Regions from separate parts of the Arthrobacter sp. JUb115 genome, predicted to be linked through region 1. Evidence: riboswitches for the same ligand, from Rfam matches in the RefSeq annotation. Region 1 holds a riboswitch; the other holds the start of a gene.
What was found. Region 1 has a riboswitch for glycine ahead of gcvP (aminomethyl-transferring glycine dehydrogenase). Riboswitches for the same ligand answer to the same signal wherever they lie in the genome.

Region 1 (10,416 bases):
GGTTGTCACCAATGACTACCCGCAGATCACCTGGGACATGTCCACGCAGTGGAAGGAGTTCCACCGGGAAGGCGCCCCGGACCTCATTGCGCAGGACCAGCTCGATGAGATGCTTCCGCTGATCAAGCGGATTTTCACCGAGGTCAACAACGGCGTCTACCGTGCCGGGTTCGCCGGGGACCAGCAGGCCTACAACGATGCCTACGACCGGTTATTCGCCACCTTGGACTACCTCGAAGACCGGCTGGGCACCCGCCGCTTCCTGATGGGTGATCACATCACCGAGGCCGATGTTCGGCTGTTCACCACGCTGGTGCGATTCGACCCGGTCTACCATGGCCACTTCAAGGCCAACCGCAACAAGCTCATCGACATGCCGAACCTCTGGGGCTATGCGCGGGACTTGTTCCAGACCCCGGGTTTCGGCGACACCATCGACTTCGAGCAGATCAAGGCGCACTACTACGTGGTTCATGAGGACATCAACCCGACCCGGATCATCCCGAAGGGGCCGGAGTTGGCGAACTGGCTCGAAGCGCCGGGCCGAGATGAGCTGGCCGAGAACGGTCCGTTCCTGAACGGTACGGCACCGGGCGAAGTCCGGGCTGACGAGCGAGTCCAAGCCGGGCACAACCCGTTGTACCCCGCCTAGGCGCGCTGGCGATCCACGGCGGATCGGCTCAGGAGCCCGCTATTTCGAGGGGTCCTGGGCCGATCTGTCCTATTCGAATTCGAAGCCTTGCCCCTCGCAAGCTTCCTGGAAAGCGGCCAAGTCAATAATCCGGGGATCCCCCGATTCATCGGCGGCCACCGCAGCGCTGATCTGTTCGGTGGAAGCCTTCGCCCCATGATCAGCGGCTTTCTGCATATTCGTTGCGCCGATGCCCTCGGGGTCAACCAGGCCCCCGCCAAAATGCACGCAGGCGGTATGGCCCTCGGGATCGAGCTGGCGCAGCTCGTCGACCGAGGGGCCAGCGCATGCGGACAGGACCAGAACCAGGGTAGCCAATACAGGCAGGATTTTCTTCACATCCCAATCCTAGGCCTGGACCTGGCTGGATGCTGTGATCCATTGTGCAAGTATTCGCTGGCGACATGGCCCAATGCATGGAACCGAGTGCGGGCGTCAACGTGGCAGGATTAAAGCATGACGATCATTGCAGCTGCGGATGGATCAGCCCTAGGAAACCCCGGACCGGCAGGTTGGGCCTGGTATGTGGACCAGGACAACTGGGCCGCTGGCGGTTGGGACCACGGAACCAACAACATGGGGGAGCTCCAAGCGGTGCTCGAACTCTTCCGGGCCACCGAGCACCTGCCAGAAGAAGAACTCAGAATCCTGTGCGATTCGCAGTATGCGATCAACTGCATCAGCAAGTGGATGCCGGGTTGGAAGAAGAAGGGCTGGAAAAAGGCCGACGGCAAACCGGTCTTGAACCAGGACATCCTCAAGGAACTTGACCGGGCCATTGCCGGGCGCAAGTTTACCTTCGAGTGGGTCAAGGGCCATGCCGGACATGAGCTGAATGAAGCTGCTGACGGCCATGCGCGTGCGGCTGCCACCGCGCACCAGCAGGGCTCTGCAGTAGAGGCCGGACCGGGCTACACCGCCGGCGGCGGCCCCGTGGCTTCCCATGCTCCAGCGGCTGAAGATGCCGTGCTGGCACCCGGCGGGCAAACCGCCGCCGCACCGGAACCCGGCGTGGACATCGCGGCCACCGTCTTCGAACTGGAACAAGGTTTCCTCGACCCGCAGATCCGCACCAGTTTCGCGGAACTCAACGACTTCCTGCATCCGGGCTACCAGGAAGTGACTCGCCATGGCGGCCTGCTGGATGTGGCCACGGTCCGGACCATGCTGGAATCCGGGGCGAGCCTGCCCAGCACCGGTGCGGTGCAGGTCCTTGCGGCCCGGGAAGTGGATGCGCAAATGGTGCTGCTCGCTTACCGCATGAAGCCTGCAGAGGGCCCGGTGCTCGTCGTATCTTCCTGGTGGCAGAGCACCGAAGGCGGCCTGAAGCTTCGTTTCCGCCAGGAAACGGTCGAGCAGACCGCGTAGAAAACACGCTTAAAGCAGTGATGCCCGCCAAATGGCGGGCATCACTGCGTTAACGGGCTGGGATCAGTACTGTCCCGGGCGGGTTTCGATGACGCCCTTCTTGTAGTTGATCCGGTTGACCAACCAGGTCACGGCCCACAGCAGCACGCCGATGACCAGCAGCAGGCCGGCAATCTCGTACTGGACCCAGTCCTCACGCGAACGAGCCCACGGGCCGGCAAGGAACAAGCAGAAGAACACGCCGAGGATCGGGATGATCGTTGGAGCGCGGAACGAATCGGGTTCCGGCTTGTCGCGGCGCAGTACCAGCAGGGCTACGTTGACTACGGCGAACACGCACAACAGCAGCAGCGCGGTCGTGCCGCCCAGCGAGCCGACAATGCTGCTTCCGTTGCTCAGGTTCACGTAGACCACCAAGGCGATGGCCAGTCCGGTGCTGAACAGGATCGCAGCCCATGGCGAGCGTCGGGTCGAATGCACCTTGCCCAGGAACTGCGGCAGCACGCCTTGGCGGGCCATGCCGTAGAGCAGGCGGCTAGCCATCAGCATGTTCATCAGCGCGGTGTTAACCACCGCGAAGACGGTCAAGAAGGGGAAGATTGCGTCAACCGGCAGGTTCGGCAGGCCGATGCGCACAACATCCAGCAGGATGCCGGCATCCGGGTTCTTCGGGTTCAGCAGATCGCCGGTCGGAATCACCATGATGACGGTGACGGCCACCAGCATGTAGATCAAGGCGCAGATGCCCAAGCCGATGAGCATGATCTTCGGGAAGGTCTTGTTGGGATTCTTGGTTTCCTCAACCAGGTTCACCGAATCCTCGAAGCCCACCATCGCGAAGAACGCAATGGCAGTACCCATGGTCACGGCGGCGAAGACGCTGCGGTCGGTCGGGGTCTCGAAGACCACCAGGCGGGAAATGTCACCCTGGCCCGAGGCGATCACCGCGAAGCCGATGCCGATGATCGCGGCCATGATGGCCAGCGAAACTATGGTCAGCACGAGGTTGAACTTCACGCTCTCGCCTACGCCGCGGAAGTTGATCACGGCGAGGATCACGATGATTGCAATAGCTGCCCACATGCCCGCTTCCGGGGTGTTGGGAACACCCTCGACAAACTGGCCAATGCCAATGAGCAGGTTGCGCCCCACCAAGGTGGCCGAGGTGGCGGCACTGGTGATGCCCGAGCAAGCCACGGTGAACGCCACCAGGAAGGTGACGAAGTGGATGCCGAATGCCTTGTGGATGTACAAGGCGGCACCGGCCGCGTGCGGGTATTTGGTCACCAGTTCGAGGTAGCTGAAGGCGGTGAGGGTCGCGATCGTGAAAGCGATCAGGAACGGCAGCCAGGCGGCTCCGCCCACCTGGCCGGCAACTTTGCCGGTGATGGCGAAAATTCCGGCGCCGATGATATCGCCCATGATGAGGAATAGCAGCAGCTTCGGGCCAATCACCCTGCGGAGTTCTGTTTCTTTGCCGTCGGTAACGGCCGTGTCACTGTTCACAGTCATGCGATCGAGATCATCTCCTTCAATTTTGTAGGCAAACATTACAACTTTAGGGTCAGCGCATGAAGTGGGCAAACCGGCTTCAAGGCTGGCTCACAGAACTTGGGGTCCAGCGGTAGTGAAATGTCGATTAGTGGCTTAAACAAGCCAATGCTGTGAGCTGACGTACCTATATGCTAGGTGTCGGGTCAGCGTGTGGAACTACCGGGACATGGGATCGAAGCGGTTAGGGTTAGTTGACGAGAGACAAGCACTTTGAAGGATTTAGATGCAATCGGTGATCACTGAAGAGTTCGCGCCCCTGGCGGAAGCACTAGAGGCGCGAGCCGCTGAGGAAGAAGGCTATTCGGCGCAGCTGGCCGTGTACCACCGCGGCGAATTGGTGCTCAGCCACAGCGTCGGCGAGCACCTCTCTGGTGACGCGCTGACCTGTGTCTTCTCCTGCACCAAGGGCCTGGGCGCGCTGGTCGTGGCACTGCTCGTGCAAGATGGGCTGATCGATCCGAACGCGCCAATGGCCACCTACTGGCCGGAATTCGGGGACAACGGGAAATCCCAGCTCACCGTCGGCGAGGTGCTCAGCCACCAAGCGGGAGTGCTCGGCGTGCCCGGGGGCGTGCCCAGCGAGATCCTCCTGAAATCCGCCGAATACGCCAAGGTGCTCGCTTCCATGCCAAGCGTCTGGCCGCTGGGCCAGCACATTGTCGGCTACCATGCGATCACCCTGGGCGTGCTCATGGAAGAACTGGTACGCCGGGTCACCGGCAAGGAACTGAAAGACGTCTTCGAGGAGCGCATCCGCAAGCCGCTGGGAGCCGAAGCCTACATCGGCCAGGACCCCGCGCTGGAATCGCGCTACCGCGATGTACTGCCGGGCGCTGACGCCGCACCGGAATTCTTCGATCCGTTCTCCCCGGCCGGGCTTTCGGTGAACTCGGCCTCCGGTTTCGCGCTGGAAAACGGCCCGGTCTACAACTGGCACGAACTGGCCAACGCGCCTCAGGTGCGCGAACTGGGCCCCGCATCCATGGGCGCGGTCGCCAATGCCCAAGGACTGGCCGCAATCTATGCCGCCTCATTCGGTGCCGTGCCGGCACTGGGCGCCACCCGCGGATTCCTCACCGCCGACACCTGGTCCCAGGTTTCCACCGAACTGGTCTACGGCCATGACCGGACCAATGGACTGCTGCAGGCCTTCGCCCTGGGGTTCATGAAGGCCACCGCGCGCAACAACTACGGATCGATTTTCGCCTACGGCCATGACGGTGCGAACTCCTCGCTGGCCTTTGCCGATCCAGCCCACCAGCTGGGCTTCGGATTCATCCCCTCGCGCAATGAAGGCGCCAAGGAGATCTCCACCGGAGTCAAGCTCAGCCAGCTGGCCCGCCAGCTGATCATGCAGAAGAACATGTCGGCCCAGGCTGCCGGCAGCAACGCGTAGTAAACCCATCGGGAATGGAACGAAGCAGGAGCGAAGTGAAGAAGTTTGTGGCACTAGGTGACTCGTTCACCGAAGGCGTTGGCGATGTGGATCCGACCCGGCCCAACCAGGTCCGCGGCTGGGCGGACCGGGTTTCGGAAGTGCTCTGCGCCGAAGGCGAATGGGAATACGCCAACCTGGCGGTGCGCGGCAAGAAGATCGGGCAGGTGATCAACCAGCAGCTGGACCAGGCGCTCGCACTGGCCCCGGACCTGGTCACCATCTATGCCGGCGGCAATGACATCCTGCGCCCGAAGGCGGACCTGGATGCGCTGATGCGCGGCTATGAAGGCATGGTGAGCCGCTTTGCCGAAGCCGGAAGCGCGGTCGTGCTGTTCACCGGTTTCGACACCGTGGAATCACCGTTGTTCTCCAAGACCCGTCCGCGCACGGCCATTTACAACGAGAAGGTTCGCGAAATCGCGGACGAGTACGGTGCGGTGATCGCCGATTACTGGCGGTGGCGAGAATTCTCCGATCTGCGCTACTGGGCGGTGGATCGGCTGCACATGAACGAGCTGGGCCACACGCTGATGGCTTCGAAGGTCCTTGACGTGCTCGGCACCCATCGGATCACCGAGGGAAACTGGTCCTCCAGGATCCAGCAGCCGTCCCTGCCGGAACTGGCCGTGAACTCGCGCGGCGAAAAGCTGAAGCAGGAATTGGGCTGGGCCAGAGAGCATTTGGCTCCGTGGGTCAAGCGCCGGATCACCGGCACCTCGTCGGGTGATTCCTTGTCAGCGAAATATCCTGATTACATCCGTTTAACTGCCGACGCCAACTGAACGCATTTATGACTTTTCCGGACCCCGCTCCTGTTTGACCTTGGGGGCGGGGCAGGTAACATGGTGGTGTGCTGCAGGTCTCCGGCCGGCAGCGCGCGCCATAGACGGATGGCGGGAGAGTCCCGTTCACACCATGGACGGGCGCCGTAGGAGCAATTCCTCCCCAGGAAACTCTCAGGCACCCGTACCGCCATCATGAGGCAACTCTGGAAAGAAACCGGCCCGTTCCGGTTCACCGAAGGTGCAAGTGCCCGGCTTGGTTTGCTGGATGCGTAAAACTCTCAGGTTATGCAACAGGGATGGGGAGGTAAAAAGACCTTCCTTTGGCATGCGCCAAGACAGATCCCATGGAGATACCAGCACCATGACCATCACGCAGACTTCGGCACGAGCGAATACTGAATTCGTTTCACGCCATATCGGCCCACGTCCTTCCGACGTCACCACCATGCTTCAGACCCTGGGCTACGACAGCCTGGAAGAACTGATCGACACCGCCGTTCCGGCAGACATCCGCCAGGACTCCGCACTGGATATCCCAGACGCCCTGAGCGAAACCGAAGCCCTAGCCCACCTGCGTGCGCTTGCCTCGAAGAACGTCATGAAGACCCAGATGATCGGCCAGGGCTTCTACGACACCATCACCCCAGCCGTGATCCGCCGCAACATCGTGGAAAACCCAGCCTGGTACACCGCTTACACCCCGTACCAGCCGGAAATCTCCCAGGGCCGCCTCGAAGCCCTGCTGAACTTCCAGACCATGGTCATGGACCTGACCGGCCTGCCCATCGCCAACGCGTCGCTGCTGGATGAATCCTCCGCCGCCGCCGAAGCCGTGCTGATGATGCGCCGCGCCAACAAGAAGAAGTCCAAGGGCAAGACCGTGCTGGACTCCAACATCTTCCCGCAGACCCTCAAGGTCGTGCAGGGCCGCGCTGACGCGCTGGGCTTCGAAGTCGAGATTGCCGACCTTTCCGCAGGCTTGCCAGAGGGCGAGATCTCCGGCATTGTCCTGCAGCAGCCTGGCAACGACGGCTCGATCGCGGACCACGCTTCGATCATCGCCGCCGCCAAGGAAGCCGGCGCCATGGTTACCGTGATTGCCGACCTGCTGGCCCTGACCATGATCACCCCTCCGGGCGAGCAGGGTGCCGATATCGCCGTGGGCAACACCCAGCGATTCGGCGTGCCGCTGTTCTTCGGCGGACCGCACGCTGCCTACATGGCCGTGGCCGATGGCCTGACCCGTTCCATGCCAGGACGCCTGGTGGGCGTTTCGGCCGATGACGCCGGAGTCCCTGCCTACCGCTTGGCCCTGCAGACTCGCGAGCAGCACATCCGCCGCGAAAAGGCCACCTCCAACATCTGCACCGCACAGGCCCTGCTGGCCATCTGCGCTTCGATGTACGCGGTCTACCACGGCCCAGCCGGACTGAAGCAGATCGCCTCGCGCGCCAACAACCACGCCCGGGTGATCGCCAGCTCGCTGGTTTCCGGCGGCTACACCCTGGCTTCGGACTCCTTCTTCGACACCGTTGTGGTGAACGTCGAGAACGCCGATGCCATCATTGCCAAGGCCATCGAAGCAGGCATCAACCTGCGCAAGGTGGGCGAGACCCAGGTGGGCATCTCCACCGACGAGGCCACCACCTCGGGCGTAGTCAAGACCCTGCTTGAGGTCTTCGGCGCAGAGCTCTCGGCTCCGGAAGGCTTCGAGATCCCGGCAGGGCAGGTGCGCACCAGCGACTTCATGACCCACCCGATCTTCAACACCATCTCCTCCGAAACCCAGATGATGCGCTACCTGCGCCGGCTCTCGGACCGCGACCTGGCCCTGGACCGCACCATGATCCCGCTGGGTTCGTGCACCATGAAGCTGAACTCGGCCGCCGAAATGGAATCCATCACCTGGCCGGAATTCGCCTCGATCCACCCCTACGCGCCTGCAGCGCAGACCGAGGGCTGGCGCGAGCTGATCACCGACCTGGAAGGGCGCCTGACCGCAATCACCGGCTACGCTGGCGTTTCGATCCAGCCCAACGCCGGCTCGCAGGGCGAATACGCGGGCCTGCTGGCCATCTCGGACTACCACCGTTCGCGCGGCGAAGGCCAGCGCGATCTGTGCCTGATTCCGGCTTCGGCCCACGGCACCAATGCCGCGTCGGCAGTGCTGGCCGGGATGCGCGTGGTGGTCGTGAAGACCGCAGCCGATGGCACCATCGACGCGAACGACCTGGATGCCAAGATCGAGGCCAACAAGGACGTCCTTGCAGCCATCATGATCACCTACCCATCCACCCACGGCGTCTACGACTCCGACGTGCGCGAGGTCTGCGACAAGGTCCACGCCGCCGGCGGCCAGGTGTACATCGATGGCGCGAACATGAACGCCATGGTTGGCCTGGCCCAGCCAGGCAAGTTCGGCGGCGACGTGTCGCACCTGAACCTGCACAAGACCTTCTGCATCCCGCACGGCGGTGGCGGTCCAGGCGTAGGCCCAATCGGCGTTGGCGAGCACCTGCTGCCATTCCTGCCAGGCGATGCTTCGGGCACCTACTCCGAGCGTGATGGCGTGCCGGTGGTGGCGACCGCTTTCGGCTCGGCCGGCGTCCTGCCGATCTCCTGGGCCTACATCGCGATGATGGGCGGGGACGGCTTGACCGAAGCCACCAAGCACGCGATCCTGAACGCGAACTACATTGCCAAGCGCCTGAACGAGCACTTCCCGGTACTGTTCACCGGCAACAAGGACCTGGTTGCCCACGAGTGCATTCTGGACCTGCGTGAACTGACCGCCAAGACCGGGGTCACGGCCGAGGACGTGGCCAAGCGCCTGATCGACTTCGGTTTCCACGCGCCGACCCTGTCCTTCCCTGTGGCAGGCACCCTGATGGTGGAGCCCACCGAATCCGAGGACCTGGCCGAGATCGAGCGCTTCATTGAAGCGATGATCACCATCCGCCAGGAAATGGACGAGGTCCTCTCCGGTGCCTACAGCATCGAGGAATCCCCATTGCGCAACGCTCCGCACACGGTCTCCGCCGTGGTCAACAGCAAGTGGGACCGCAAGTACTCGGTCGAGCAGGCGGCCTTCCCGGTCCCGGCGCTGAAGTTCGACAAGTACTTCCCAACCGTGGGCCGCATCGACGGCGCCGGTGGCGACCGCAACCTGATCTGCTCCTGCCCGGCTCCCGAAGCCTTCGAAGACTAAGGAAGAGTTAGAGATGACTGAGACTATTCAAGCACTCAAGCACACCGCGCTGCACGCGCAGCACGAAGCTCTCGGCGCCAACTTCACCGACTTCGGCGGCTGGGACATGCCGTTGAAGTACGGTTCGGAACTGGCAGAGCACAAGGCCGTGCGCTCCACCGCTGGCCTGTTCGACCTGTCCCACATGGGCGAGGTCTACCTCTCCGGCCCGGAAGCCGGCAAGGCGCTGAACACCGCCCTGGCAGGGAACCTGGGCATCATGAAGGTCGGCAAGGCGAAGTACTCGCTGATCCTTGACGCCGAGGGCAAGATCATCGATGACCTGATCGTCTACCGCCTGGAAGAGGAGAAGTTCCTCGTCGTGCCCAACGCCGGCAACGCCCCGGTGGTTGCCGCCGAACTGGCTGCCCGCGCCGCCGGCTTCGACGTCGTCGTGGACGACGCTTCGGACCGCCAGTCGCTGATCGCCGTCCAGGGACCGAACGCCGAGGCGATTGTGCGCAAGCTGGCCGCCGACGAGGCAACCGCCCAGGCGGTCACCGAACTGAAGTACTACGCTGCGGTGAAGGTGGTGCTCGGTGGCATCGACGTGCTGCTGGCCCGCACCGGCTACACCGGCGAAGACGGCTTCGAGCTGATCATCGAAAACGAGGATGCGGCAGCCCTCTGGGAAAAGAGCGTTGAAGCCGGCAAGGACCACGAGCTGGTTCCTTGCGGCCTGGCCGCCCGCGACTCGCTGCGCCTTGAAGCCGGCATGCCGCTGTACGGCAACGAGCTGTCCCTGGAACGCACCCCGTTCGATGCCGGATTCGGCCCGGTGGTCTCCTTCAAGAAGGAAGAGGACTTCGTGGGCCGCGAAGCCCTGGAAGCGTTGCGCGGTGCGACCCCGCCACGCAAGCTCGTCGGCCTCAAGGGCCTGGGCAAGCGCGCCGGCCGCGGCGGCTACGCCATCGTCAAGGACGGCGCAACCATCGGTGAAATCACCTCCGGCCAGCCTTCGCCAACCCTGGGCTACCCGGTTGCACTGGGTTATGTCGACGCCGAATTCGGTGCAGTGGGAACCGAGCTGGAGGTAGACCTGCGTGGTAAGACTTTGCCTTTTGTCGTAGTCGAACTGCCGTTCTACACCCGAGCCAAGTAACGTTAAACATCAGTAGGGCTAAGCAAATCGCCCGCTAATTCCCTTGGGAGAGGAAATACCGTGAGTAAAGTTCTTTCGTCATTGCGCTACTCGGCCGAACACGAGTGGATCGATGCATCGTCCCCAGCAAAGATCGGCATCACCCAGGTTGCCGCCGACGCCCTGGGCGACGTGGTCTACGTCGACCTGCCAGAGGTCGGCGACTCCGTTACCGCAGGCGAGACCTGTGGC
Region 2 (10,416 bases), on a different contig from region 1:
CAACAGGACAGCACCCATGGCTGAGGCCACCACTAGTTCCGGTCCGCGCTTCCCGGCCAGCCGCGGCGCCAAGGGACCCAGCAGCGCGAAGCACAGTGGAGGGATGCCGGTGATCATTCCGGCCACGAAGCCATTCATCTGCAGGTCGCCAATCACCAGATCAAGCAGGGACCCCAAGGAGGTGACGGCAGGACGCAGGTTCAGCGAGGCCAGGATGATGGCAAGGATCAGCAGTGCGCCAGAGCCCTTGGACAGGGTGGCGCGGTTTTTCGGGAAGTCAGGCATGGTATCCACAGACTATCTGCTTCAAAACCCGGATCCCATCCCCGTTGCCTGGACTACGGCAACGGGCCGCCCCAAAAGTGGGACGGCCCGTGCCGAATGAAAAGTCCAGTGTTGGCTAGCCCAGTTTGGCGCGCACCATCTGGGAGACAGCCTTGCCATCGAAGCGGCCAGCGATTTCGGCGCCGACCAGCTTCATGGCCTGGCCCATGTCCTTCATGGTCAGGTCGTGATCGGCTGCAAGTTCGGCCATGATCCTCTCGACAATGTCCTGGGCTTGCGCTTCGTCAAGCATCTTGGGCAGGTACGTGGAGATGAAGGCGGCTTCGGCCAATTCGCGTTCAGCCAATTCGGTGCGGCCGTCCTTGGCGGCCAGGCCAGCAGTTTCCTCGCGGTTGCCGACTTCCTTGCGAAGCAGGTTCTCGACATCCTGGTCGTTGAGCTCGCTGGGGTTCTTTCCCGACTTCTCCTTGGTGCCGATGGCACTGAGGATATTGCGCAGGGTCGTCTTCTCCAGCTCGTTGCCGGCCTTCAGATGGGCGATGCTGTCATCGCGCAGGCGATCTTTCAAACTCATGGGAACTCGCTTTCAATACGTGTGCTTGAAATTTTACTCGCATTATCCGGTTATCGTTTTCCGGAGTACCAGCGGTCAAGCATGAGGTCGCATTTGATACAGTAGCCAGATGAATTCACTGCGCGCTGGAGCTAGCGTCATCGCACTGGCTCTTATCGCAGCCATCCTGGTGATCTGGCAGCCATGGAATTCCTGCGACGCGCCCGATGAAGTTTGCGATTTCGTTGCAGCCGTCGAGGACCGGGACGGGGTCCTTGGCGTCCAGATGTCCTCCGAGGTCATGGATCACGATGTCTTGGCCGCACCGGATCTGTCAGTTGACCTGCAATTCGTGCTATTGGATCAGCTCGATCCTGCACAAGCGGAAGTAATCGTGCGGGAGATGGCACAACAGATCCAGGCTGGGGCCCATGCCCTGAGCTTGCGGAACATCGACCTGGCCTTTGTCGCCGGTGAACCCCAGAATATCCCAGGCTCAAAGACGAAAACCTACCCACTGGAAGTCTCCGACAATTTTTCGCACTTTGGAGGCGAAGAGCAAGCGAAGCCTGGTCTTCTCGGTGAGAGGGCTTCATTCGCATTCCGCCTACGCGAGCTCGGCGCGGCAAGTGCGGCTAACTACTCGGCCACGGCGTTTAATTTGGAGCAGCTGCTGGCGCTGGGAAAATTCGCTGCACAGGCCAAGCACCCCACCGATTTGGCACTAGCAGATCGATCCGTGCGCTATTCGCCCGCGAAACGCACTGATATTCCCGAGCTCCAGCTTCTTATCGAGGCGGCCAAGCGAGGTGTCTTCGAGAGCGCCAGCATTGATCATTCCGGATTGAACCTGGTCCTCGGCAACGAGGCGCCAGCAGAGGCGGAAAAGGAAACCCGCTTATGGCTGGAGCGGCATGGTCCCTTTGGCGAGCCCATGCCCTACAAGCTGGCATCGCCTCGATACGAGGTCCTTGCTGAAGGCTGGGTTGGAAACAAGAAACCACAATGGCTGATTCCCAAGCCTGTGGTTCTTCCCGACAAGGTCAAAAGCTGGCCAGCGAATCAGCCAGCTCCGTTGTGCGCAGAGGGGGACTTGGAAATAGCCCTCGGCGCACCCGATGCAGCTGCCGGTTCACGGTACATGGCGGTCTACGCCAAGAACATTTCTGCTCGCTCGTGCGCGTTGCAGTCCTACCCGCAGATCGATTTCCTCAATGAGGCCGGCGATGCCCAGCCAGATATCGCGCTGCAGCCCGAACCGGATATCCTCCTTGAACGCGTTGCCATCCCTTCCGGCGAAGCGGTGATTTCGACGCTGGATTGGAATGCCATGTCAACGTCCCAGGATCCGGATGAAACCGTTGCCCTGGTCATCGCCGCAGCCAAGGGAATGAAACCGGTCCAGCTCGCACCCCAATACGATGGCCAGCCGACGTCCCTTGACATCCTGGACGGGGCGCAGATCGCCCAAAGCCCCTGGGTCCAGGCGCGCGACGGGTGGGCAATTCCTGGAGACGCCTTCAAACCGCAACCACCGGCCACTCCTAGGCCCTAGGCCTGGGCAAGCCTACTGGGTGCGCGGCGGGAACGCCTTGAACTTGCGGTAGTGGTTGGCCGCATTCAACAGCAGATAGAGCTTGCGGCGAGGGTTCTTCTCGGCTGCGAACTTCAACGGGTTCGAGACCTTGCCGGCCTTGAGCAGTGCTTCCGCCTTGCGGCCGGTTCCGCTGTCCAGGAAGCGGCGCAGCAAGTGGTGCGGCAGCACGGTGAATAGCCGCTGGCGCGACAGCTGCAAGACTCCTGTCCCGGTGTCCACCACCGCGTCGGTTTCCGGGTTCGACTGATCGAACGGCGCGCCGAGGAACTCGGTGACATAGAAACGGGCCGGGTTCACCCCGGCTGCGGTCAGGTAGAAGTGGTTGCGGCCCAGGCGCGGGTTGATCTCGAAGAATTTGATCTGGCCATCGCGGTGATCGTATTTGGCATCGATCATGGCAATTCCGCGCCAGCCCAGTTCTTCGAGCATGCGCGCGCCATCGGCGGCCATCGCATCGTTGCGACCGGTGACAATGGCAGCCGAATTGCCCAGCACCAGCGGGGCATGCTCCTCGATCACCACTTCGCCGTAGCCGGCGAAGATGACCTTTTCTTCCTGGGTGGCGAAGTAGGTGCACAGGCGCATCGCGTCATCTCCGCCCGGAATGTACTCCTGGAAGATGTAGCCCGAGTCGTAGCCGCTGCCATCGATTCTGGAAATCAGGGCTTCGAGGTCGGCACGGCTGTCGATGGTGTGGATCTTCTGCTTGCCCTCGAACTTGGCGGCGATCCAATCCGCGGAGCTCGATGGCTTGCCGATGACCGGGTAGTCGAAGGAACCAACCAGCGAATCCAGCGGGGTTCCCGGGTAATACACGGCGGTGCGCGGGTGGGCGATGCCCAATTTTTCGGCGAGCGCGTAGAAGTTCTCTTTCAGTGCCGCACCCTCGATGGTTTCCAGCTGGGGGTACGGGATGACGTACTGTTCCTCAAGCTGCTCACGGTTCTTGGCGATCAGCATGATGTGGAAGTCCAGGGAGCCGAAAAGCATCAGCGGCCGATCCGCCGCGGCCTTCAGCTCATCGGCCAGCTCGACCAGGGCCGCGACTACGCGTCCCTCGTCGGCCATGGAGCCGATGGGGCGCAGTTCGATGGCTACCGAGTGCTCGATGACGCCGTTGCCGGCAGCCGGCAGAACCACCGAGCGTACCCCGTAGGCCTCGTAGAATTCGCGCGCCAAGGTGTAGGTGCCGATGTCCCCGCCGAGGATGACCGGGACAAATGGCTGGGTTGGATCGATTGCCAAAGTGGTGTTTTCCCTACTTCTTGCGCCAGTTCATGTATTTTTCGAAGGCCCACGCCAGGGGCTTGTTCAGCGCCAGGTCCCACTCGCCGTTGGTCTGCACGATGTCGCAGCCGGTGTTGGTCTTGAACTTGGTCAGCCCCGAGAGGTGGTGCTCCTTGTCCAGGGTCGCGCTCACGCCGCCCTGGTCCAGATAGCGGCAACCTGCCTCGATGGAATCGATGACCATGTGCTGCATGATCGCCTTCGGCGCGAACAGCTTGCGCTGCTCCGAGGAGGAAGCGCCGTACAGGTACCAGGCCAGGTTCGAGGAACGGATGACAATGGATGCGGCCAGGTCCACGCCTTCATTGCTGGCGATGTACAGGGTGCAGGAGCCCGGCACCGCTTCGTTGAGCACGGTGTGCATCTTCTCGAAGTATCCCAGCGGGCGGCCGGTGAAGTCCTGGCGGTCCGCGGTGTGGTTGTACAGGGCATGGAAGCGGGCCATGTCCTTGGTCTGGCCGACTTCGATTTCCAGGGTGCTCTTCAGCGCCTTGCGGGTCTCGTTGCGGGTGGTCGCCGAGTAGCTGGCCATGACCTGGTCCACGTCCAGCTGGTTGCCGTCATCATCTTGCAACGCCACGCGGGCCACGAATTCCGGCTGGCCCGCAGCGAAGTCCAGACCCACATCTTCTTTGGAGAAGCCCATTTCCAGCAAGGCGTCATTCAGCGCTAGCGCGGTGCCTGAGGTGCTCTGGGTTTCAAGGTCAGCGAGCTGGGTGAACCCTTCCTTGCCCAGGTTCTTGCGCACCGCGGCGGCACCCCAGGTGCGCACGGCCAGTCCCGGGCCCATCTTCAGCTGGAATGCGCCACGATTCTTCAGGTAGGCGGCCAGCGGCTGGATTACCTGTCCAGGAGCATAGGTGCCGAAGTCGATGACCGGGCCATCGGGGATGTAGGCGAGGGTCTTCTTGATGACCGGGGCTGCACGATGCAGCACCAGTGCCGCGCCTACCAGCTCGTCTTCCTCGAACCAGCCGAGGGATTCACCGCGCCAGCCGCCCTTGACCTGGGCCCATTCGGGACGCTGCAGGAAGCTGACGTCTTGGGCGGTCTCAAGGAATGCTGAGTGCTCGGTGCCGGAAATCGGACGCACATGAAGTTCGTTGTGGCTCACGGGTGAAATCCTACCGTGCTTCCCTCTCCGGCTGGGGGATGCTGGATACCCCTAGGGGGTACTTGACTTAATACCCCTAGGGGGTATGATCGAAATATGGATACCAACCACACGCCACATGAAACAGCTGAGCACCACGGCTATCACGCGGATAAAAGCGCGTTGGAACGACGCCTGAAGCGCATTGAAGGCCAGGTGCGCGGAGTGGCCAAGATGGTCGATGAAGACAAGTACTGCATCGACATCCTGACCCAAATCTCCGCTATCAACGCGGCATTGCACAAGGTCAGCGTGCAGCTGATCGATGACCATATCGGCCATTGCGTGGTTGATGCGGCCAAGTCATCCATCGAGACGGGTGATCCATCCATCGTGCAAGACAAAATCGCTGAGGCCACGGCCGCCATCTCCCGTTTGGTGCGCTGAGCGCGCCCCAACGGACCCATTTCCAATTCACACAGAATTCATCGAAAGAGAGCAAGATCATGAGCCACAACTGCAATTGCGGATGCTCCTCGGAAAAGAACTCCAACCAGGGCCTGCAGATCATTCCCCGCGAGCAGAGCACCCCGCTGACTAGCCATGTGGAAATCAAGATCTCCGGCATGACCTGCGGCCACTGCGTATCCTCTGTCACCGAGGAGCTCAAGGAGCTTGACGGGGTGCAAGAGGTCGAAGTGTTCCTCGATGCGAAGGGCGTGTCCACCGCCAACGTCACCACCAGCGCAACCGTAAGCGAAGAAAGCATTCGCAATGCCATCGACGAGGCTGGTTACACCGTCGAAGCAATTAACGCCTAGCCGCAAAAAAGCCAGGCACCAAGCCACAACGGCAAGAAAGTGCAAGGTCGTAAATCATGACTTCCCATGCCCCGCATGAAACAATCCCCGAATTGCGCACCGTCGATCTGGACATCCAGGGAATGACCTGCGCCTCGTGCGTGAATCGGGTGGAACGCAAACTCGGCAAGCTGCCCGGTGTCAGCGCGACGGTGAACCTGCCCCTGGAAACCGCCAAGGTCCAGGTCCCAGCCGATGTCACCGATGAAGCACTGATCGATACGGTGCAAGCCGCCGGCTATACCGCTTCCCTCAAGCACCCGCCCAAACCTGCGGGTTCGGATCACCAGGGAGATGGTGAGCATGAGCACGGCGGGCACGAGCACCTGGTGCCCAACCACCTGCTGCGCCGCCTGCTGGTCTCCGCGATCTTCACCATCCCGCTGTTCATCATTTCCATGATTCCCGCAGCGCAGTTCCCGCACTGGGGTTGGGTCGCCTTCGCGCTGGCCACTCCCGTGGTCTTCTACGGCGCCTGGCCTTTCCACAAGGCAGCGGCCGTCAACGCACGGCACCTGGCCTCGACCATGGACACCCTGGTTTCCCTCGGTGTGCTCGCGGCCTACTTCTTCTCTGCAGTGCAGCTGATCCTCGATCCGCAGCTGACTGCCCATGTCGGCATGTCCATGTCCGAGCATGCGCTCTACTTTGAAACGGCCGGCGTCGTGGCCACCTTGCTGCTGCTAGGCCGCTTCCTGGAGCACCGCGCCAAGTCCTCGGCATCCGATGCGCTGAAGTCCCTGCTGAACCTGGGCGCCAAGGATGCAGTGGTGCTTCGCGACGGCACGGAAGTGAAGATCCCTGCCGGGCAGGTGCAGGTCGGGGACCATTTCGTGGTGCGCCCCGGCGAGAAGATCGCCACCGACGGCGTGGTCATTGACGGCGCCAGCGCGGTAGACACCTCGCTGCTGACCGGTGAATCGGTACCGCAGAGAGTTGCGCCCGGCGATGAAGTCACCGGCGCGACCCTGAATGCCTCGGGCCGGCTGGTGATTGAAGCTACCCGCGTTGGCGCGGACACCACCTTGGCCCAGATGGGCAAGCTGGTCTCCGAAGCCCAGTCGGGCAAGGCGCCCATTGCCCGCCTGGCTGACCGGATTTCCTCCGTCTTCGTGCCGATCGTACTGGCCATTGCGCTGCTCACGTTCATGATCTGGTTCTTTGCCAGCGGCGATCCCTACCAGGCGTTCACCGCTGCGGTCGCCGTGCTGGTCATCGCCTGCCCCTGCGCATTGGGACTGGCGACCCCGATCGGCTTGCTGGTCGGTAGCGGACGCGGCGCGCAGCTGGGCATCCTGATCCGCGGCCCGCAGGTCCTGGAAGATACCCGCAAGCTGGACACCATCGTGCTGGACAAGACCGGCACCGTGACCACCGGGATCATGACCCATCAAGGCACCAAGGCCATCGACGGGGTCGATCCCAATGAGGTCCTGGCCTTGGCCGGTGCCGTGGAACACCATTCCGAGCATCCGATCGCCCAGGCCATCGCCAAGGCCGCAGCCGGCTTGGGTCCATTGCCCGAGGCCAGCGACTTCGATTCGGATCCAGGCGGCGGCGTGGTCGGCACGGTCAACGGGCATCGCGTTGCCGTAGGCCGCTTCAGCTGGCTCGAAGCCCAGGGCACCTCCTTGGATGACTCCGCCAAGGCCATGCTCGCGGAAGCCGAACAGGCCGGCGCGACCGCCATCCTGGTCGCGGTGGACCAGCAGTTCCAAGCTGTGATCTCGGTGGCGGACAAGATCAAGGACAGCTCCGCGAAAGCTATTGCCGAACTCCAGGAGCGCGGCCTGCGCGTGGTGCTGCTGACCGGCGACAACCAATCGGTGGCTACCGAGGTCGCCGCCCAGGTAGGCATCAAGGCCGAAGACGTATTCGCCGGGGTCTTCCCCGCCGACAAGGCCAAGGCGATCACATCGCTGCAGGAGCAGGGCAAGGTCGTGGCCATGGTGGGTGATGGCGTGAATGACGCACCAGCACTGGCACAGGCCGACCTCGGCATCGCGATGGGCTCGGGCACCGATGTGGCCATCGAAGCCGCGGACATTACCCTGATGGGCAACGACCTGCATCAGGTCACGCAGGCCATCGATCTGTCGGCCAGGACCCTGTCCACCATCAAGATGAACCTGTTCTGGGCCTTCGCCTACAACACTGCCGGCATTCCGATTGCGGCCCTGGGTTTGCTGAACCCGATGATCGCCGGAGCGGCCATGGCAGCCAGCTCGGTGCTGGTGGTACTGAACTCGTTGCGACTGCGACGGTTCGGGAAGTAGGCCTCCGGGCTTCCACAGCGGGGCATCGGTTGATCCGATGCCCCGCTTAGCCGTATCCATGCCCCTTGCTTCCCGAATCATTACGAAGCAGAAAATCCCCCATTTCGCCCGCCACTTTCCCCGATTGGCGTGTCCAAGCGGTTATCCGGGGCCTGGAGTGTGAAATTGCGACTTGCACCACGTTCGTTTTTCTGCGCATACTGTGATGGCAATCACCACATATGCCGTTGATGCGTGGCGGGAGAGATCCGTCCACACCATGGGCGGGCGCCGTAGGAGCAATTTCCTCCCCGGGAAACTCTCAGGCACCCGTACCGCCACGAAGAGGCAAATCTGGAAAGCAGCACGGTTCCGCCGCGCTCACCGAAGGAGCAATCTTCGCCCAGTAGTCGGGCCGAAGTGAAAACTCTCAGGTATACATACAGATTGGGGAGGGACCTAGAACAGTGCCGCACCGAGCGCACCGGTTTCGAGGTACTCCCCGTGGCTTAACCGGCTCCTGCTCCTTGCGCAGCTTGCCGGGCATGCCAGCTGGAATCCTCCGTACCGGATGTGTTCAACGAAGCCAGTCCCTGCGCTCCAAGCCATGAAGGCTTGGAGGCAGGACACCTTCAGGGCGTCACGCCACACTCCTGGAAGGCAACCAGCATGAGTACCACCAGTTCTGATCCCACTCTCGAGCGCGGGCTCTCCAATCGTCACATCCAGCTGATCGCCATTGGCGGCGCTATCGGCACCGGCCTGTTCATGGGCTCGGGCAAGACCATTTCGGTCGCCGGCCCGTCGGTCATCTTCGTTTACATGATCATCGGCTTCATGCTCTTCTTCGTCATGCGCGCCATGGGCGAGCTGCTGCTGAGCAACCTCGAATACAAGACCTTCGCCGACTTCGCCGGGGACCTGCTGGGCCCGTGGGCGGCGTTCTTCACCGGCTGGACCTACTGGTTCTGCTGGGTAGTCACCGGCATTGCCGACGTGGTGGCCATCGCCCACTACGTCGCCTTCTGGTGGGGCGACCTTCCGCTGTGGATCCCGGCGCTGGGCTGCATCGCACTGCTGCTGGTGCTGAATCTGGCCACCGTGAAGGCCTTCGGCGAAACCGAATTCTGGTTCGCGCTGATCAAGATCGTGGCCATCGGCGCGCTGATCGTAGTCGGCCTGGTCATGGTCATCACCGGCTTCGAGCACGACTCGGCCACCGCTTCCTTCTCCAACCTGTGGACCGAAGGCGGCATGTTCCCCACCGGCTTCATGGGCTTCGTCGCCGGCTTCCAGATTGCGGTGTTCGCGTTCGTGGGCATCGAGCTGGTCGGCACGACCGCAGCGGAAACCAAGGACCCGGAAAAGACGCTGCCCAAGGCGATCAATTCGATCCCCATCCGCATCCTGTTCTTCTACGTCGGAGCCTTGATCATCTTGATGACCGTGGAACCGTGGAACCTGTTCTCCGCCGAGCAGTCCCCGTTCGTGGGCATGTTCGCCCTGGCCGGCCTGGCCGGTGCCGCGGGCATCATCAACTTCGTGGTGCTCACCTCCGCGACCTCCAGCGCCAACTCTGGGATCTATTCGACCTCGCGCATGCTGCGCGGCCTGTCCATGGAAGGCGATGCGCCCCAGGGCTTCGCCAAGCTTTCAAGCCGCAAGGTGCCGAAGAACGCACTGATGTTCTCCTGCATGTTCCTGCTGGCAGGCGTCGCATTGCTCTACAGTGGCGACTCGGTGATGGGCGCCTTCACCCTGGTCACCACAGTCTCGGCCCTGTGCTTCATGTTCGTGTGGACCATCATCCTGCTCAGCTACCTGGTCTTCCGCGCACGCCGCCCGCACCTGCATGACGCCTCGAAGTTCAAGGTGCCCGGCGGGGTCGTCATGCCCTACGTGGTACTCGGCTTCTTCGGCTTCATCCTCTGGGCATTGACCACCCAGGTTGATACCTTCAGCGCCCTGCTGATCACCCCGGCATGGTTCCTGATCCTGGGCGCAGGCTACCTGTACATCCGCCGCAACCCCCAGCACCAGGCACTGCGCGCCGCGCACCTGGCCAAGGTGGCGCACGAACGCTATGAGGCCGCCGCCTACCGTGAAGCGAAGTCCTTCGCCAAGCTTGAAGCGGAAACCGCGGAGCAGGTCTCCGAGGATATCCACCAGTAGCCCGGGCACCTGACAGGTCTCTCGATCAGGCCCCGGCATTGAACTGCTCCCCGAAAGTTGGACTGTAAAAGTCAACAACTTTAGGGGAGCATTTTCATGCACGCACGAAGCACACTATCCGAGTACCAACGCGAGCAACTCGTGGAACTCTTCGAGCAAGGCTATGGATATAGGTCTGTGGCATCAGTGATTAAAGTCGGTACATCCGCGAGCAAGCGCCTCTACAATCAGTGGCGGTTACATGGCAGGCTATGCCTCATGCAGAAACCAGCAAAAAAGCAGTATTCCTTCGAGACCAAGAAGGAAATCGTTGA

Region 2: another riboswitch for glycine. It lies ahead of cycA (D-serine/D-alanine/glycine transporter); the one in region 1 lies ahead of gcvP (aminomethyl-transferring glycine dehydrogenase).

The regions. Positions count from the first base shown of each region.
Region 1 covers NZ_SOBS01000012.1:530-10,945, reverse strand. The annotation lists gene EDF61_RS16575 (glutathione S-transferase family protein) at 1-652, shown strand, start outside; gene EDF61_RS16570 (hypothetical protein) at 722-1,030, opposite strand; gene EDF61_RS16565 (RNase H family protein) at 1,148-2,059, shown strand; gene EDF61_RS16560 (APC family permease) at 2,123-3,571, opposite strand; gene EDF61_RS16555 (serine hydrolase domain-containing protein) at 3,837-5,009, shown strand; gene EDF61_RS16550 (SGNH/GDSL hydrolase family protein) at 5,057-5,833, shown strand; glycine riboswitch at 5,936-6,033, shown strand; gene gcvP (aminomethyl-transferring glycine dehydrogenase) at 6,198-9,044, shown strand; gene gcvT (glycine cleavage system aminomethyltransferase GcvT) at 9,058-10,185, shown strand; gene gcvH (glycine cleavage system protein GcvH) at 10,246-10,416, shown strand, end outside.
Region 2 covers NZ_SOBS01000005.1:308,505-318,920, forward strand. The annotation lists gene EDF61_RS11355 (MFS transporter) at 1-285, opposite strand, end outside; gene EDF61_RS11360 (GatB/YqeY domain-containing protein) at 401-859, opposite strand; gene EDF61_RS11365 (DUF4232 domain-containing protein) at 969-2,393, shown strand; gene EDF61_RS11370 (carboxylate--amine ligase) at 2,406-3,680, opposite strand; gene EDF61_RS11375 (lipid II:glycine glycyltransferase FemX) at 3,694-4,836, opposite strand; gene EDF61_RS11380 (metal-sensitive transcriptional regulator) at 4,933-5,262, shown strand; gene EDF61_RS11385 (heavy-metal-associated domain-containing protein) at 5,322-5,636, shown strand; gene EDF61_RS11390 (heavy metal translocating P-type ATPase) at 5,693-7,951, shown strand; glycine riboswitch at 8,180-8,278, shown strand; gene cycA (D-serine/D-alanine/glycine transporter) at 8,600-10,102, shown strand.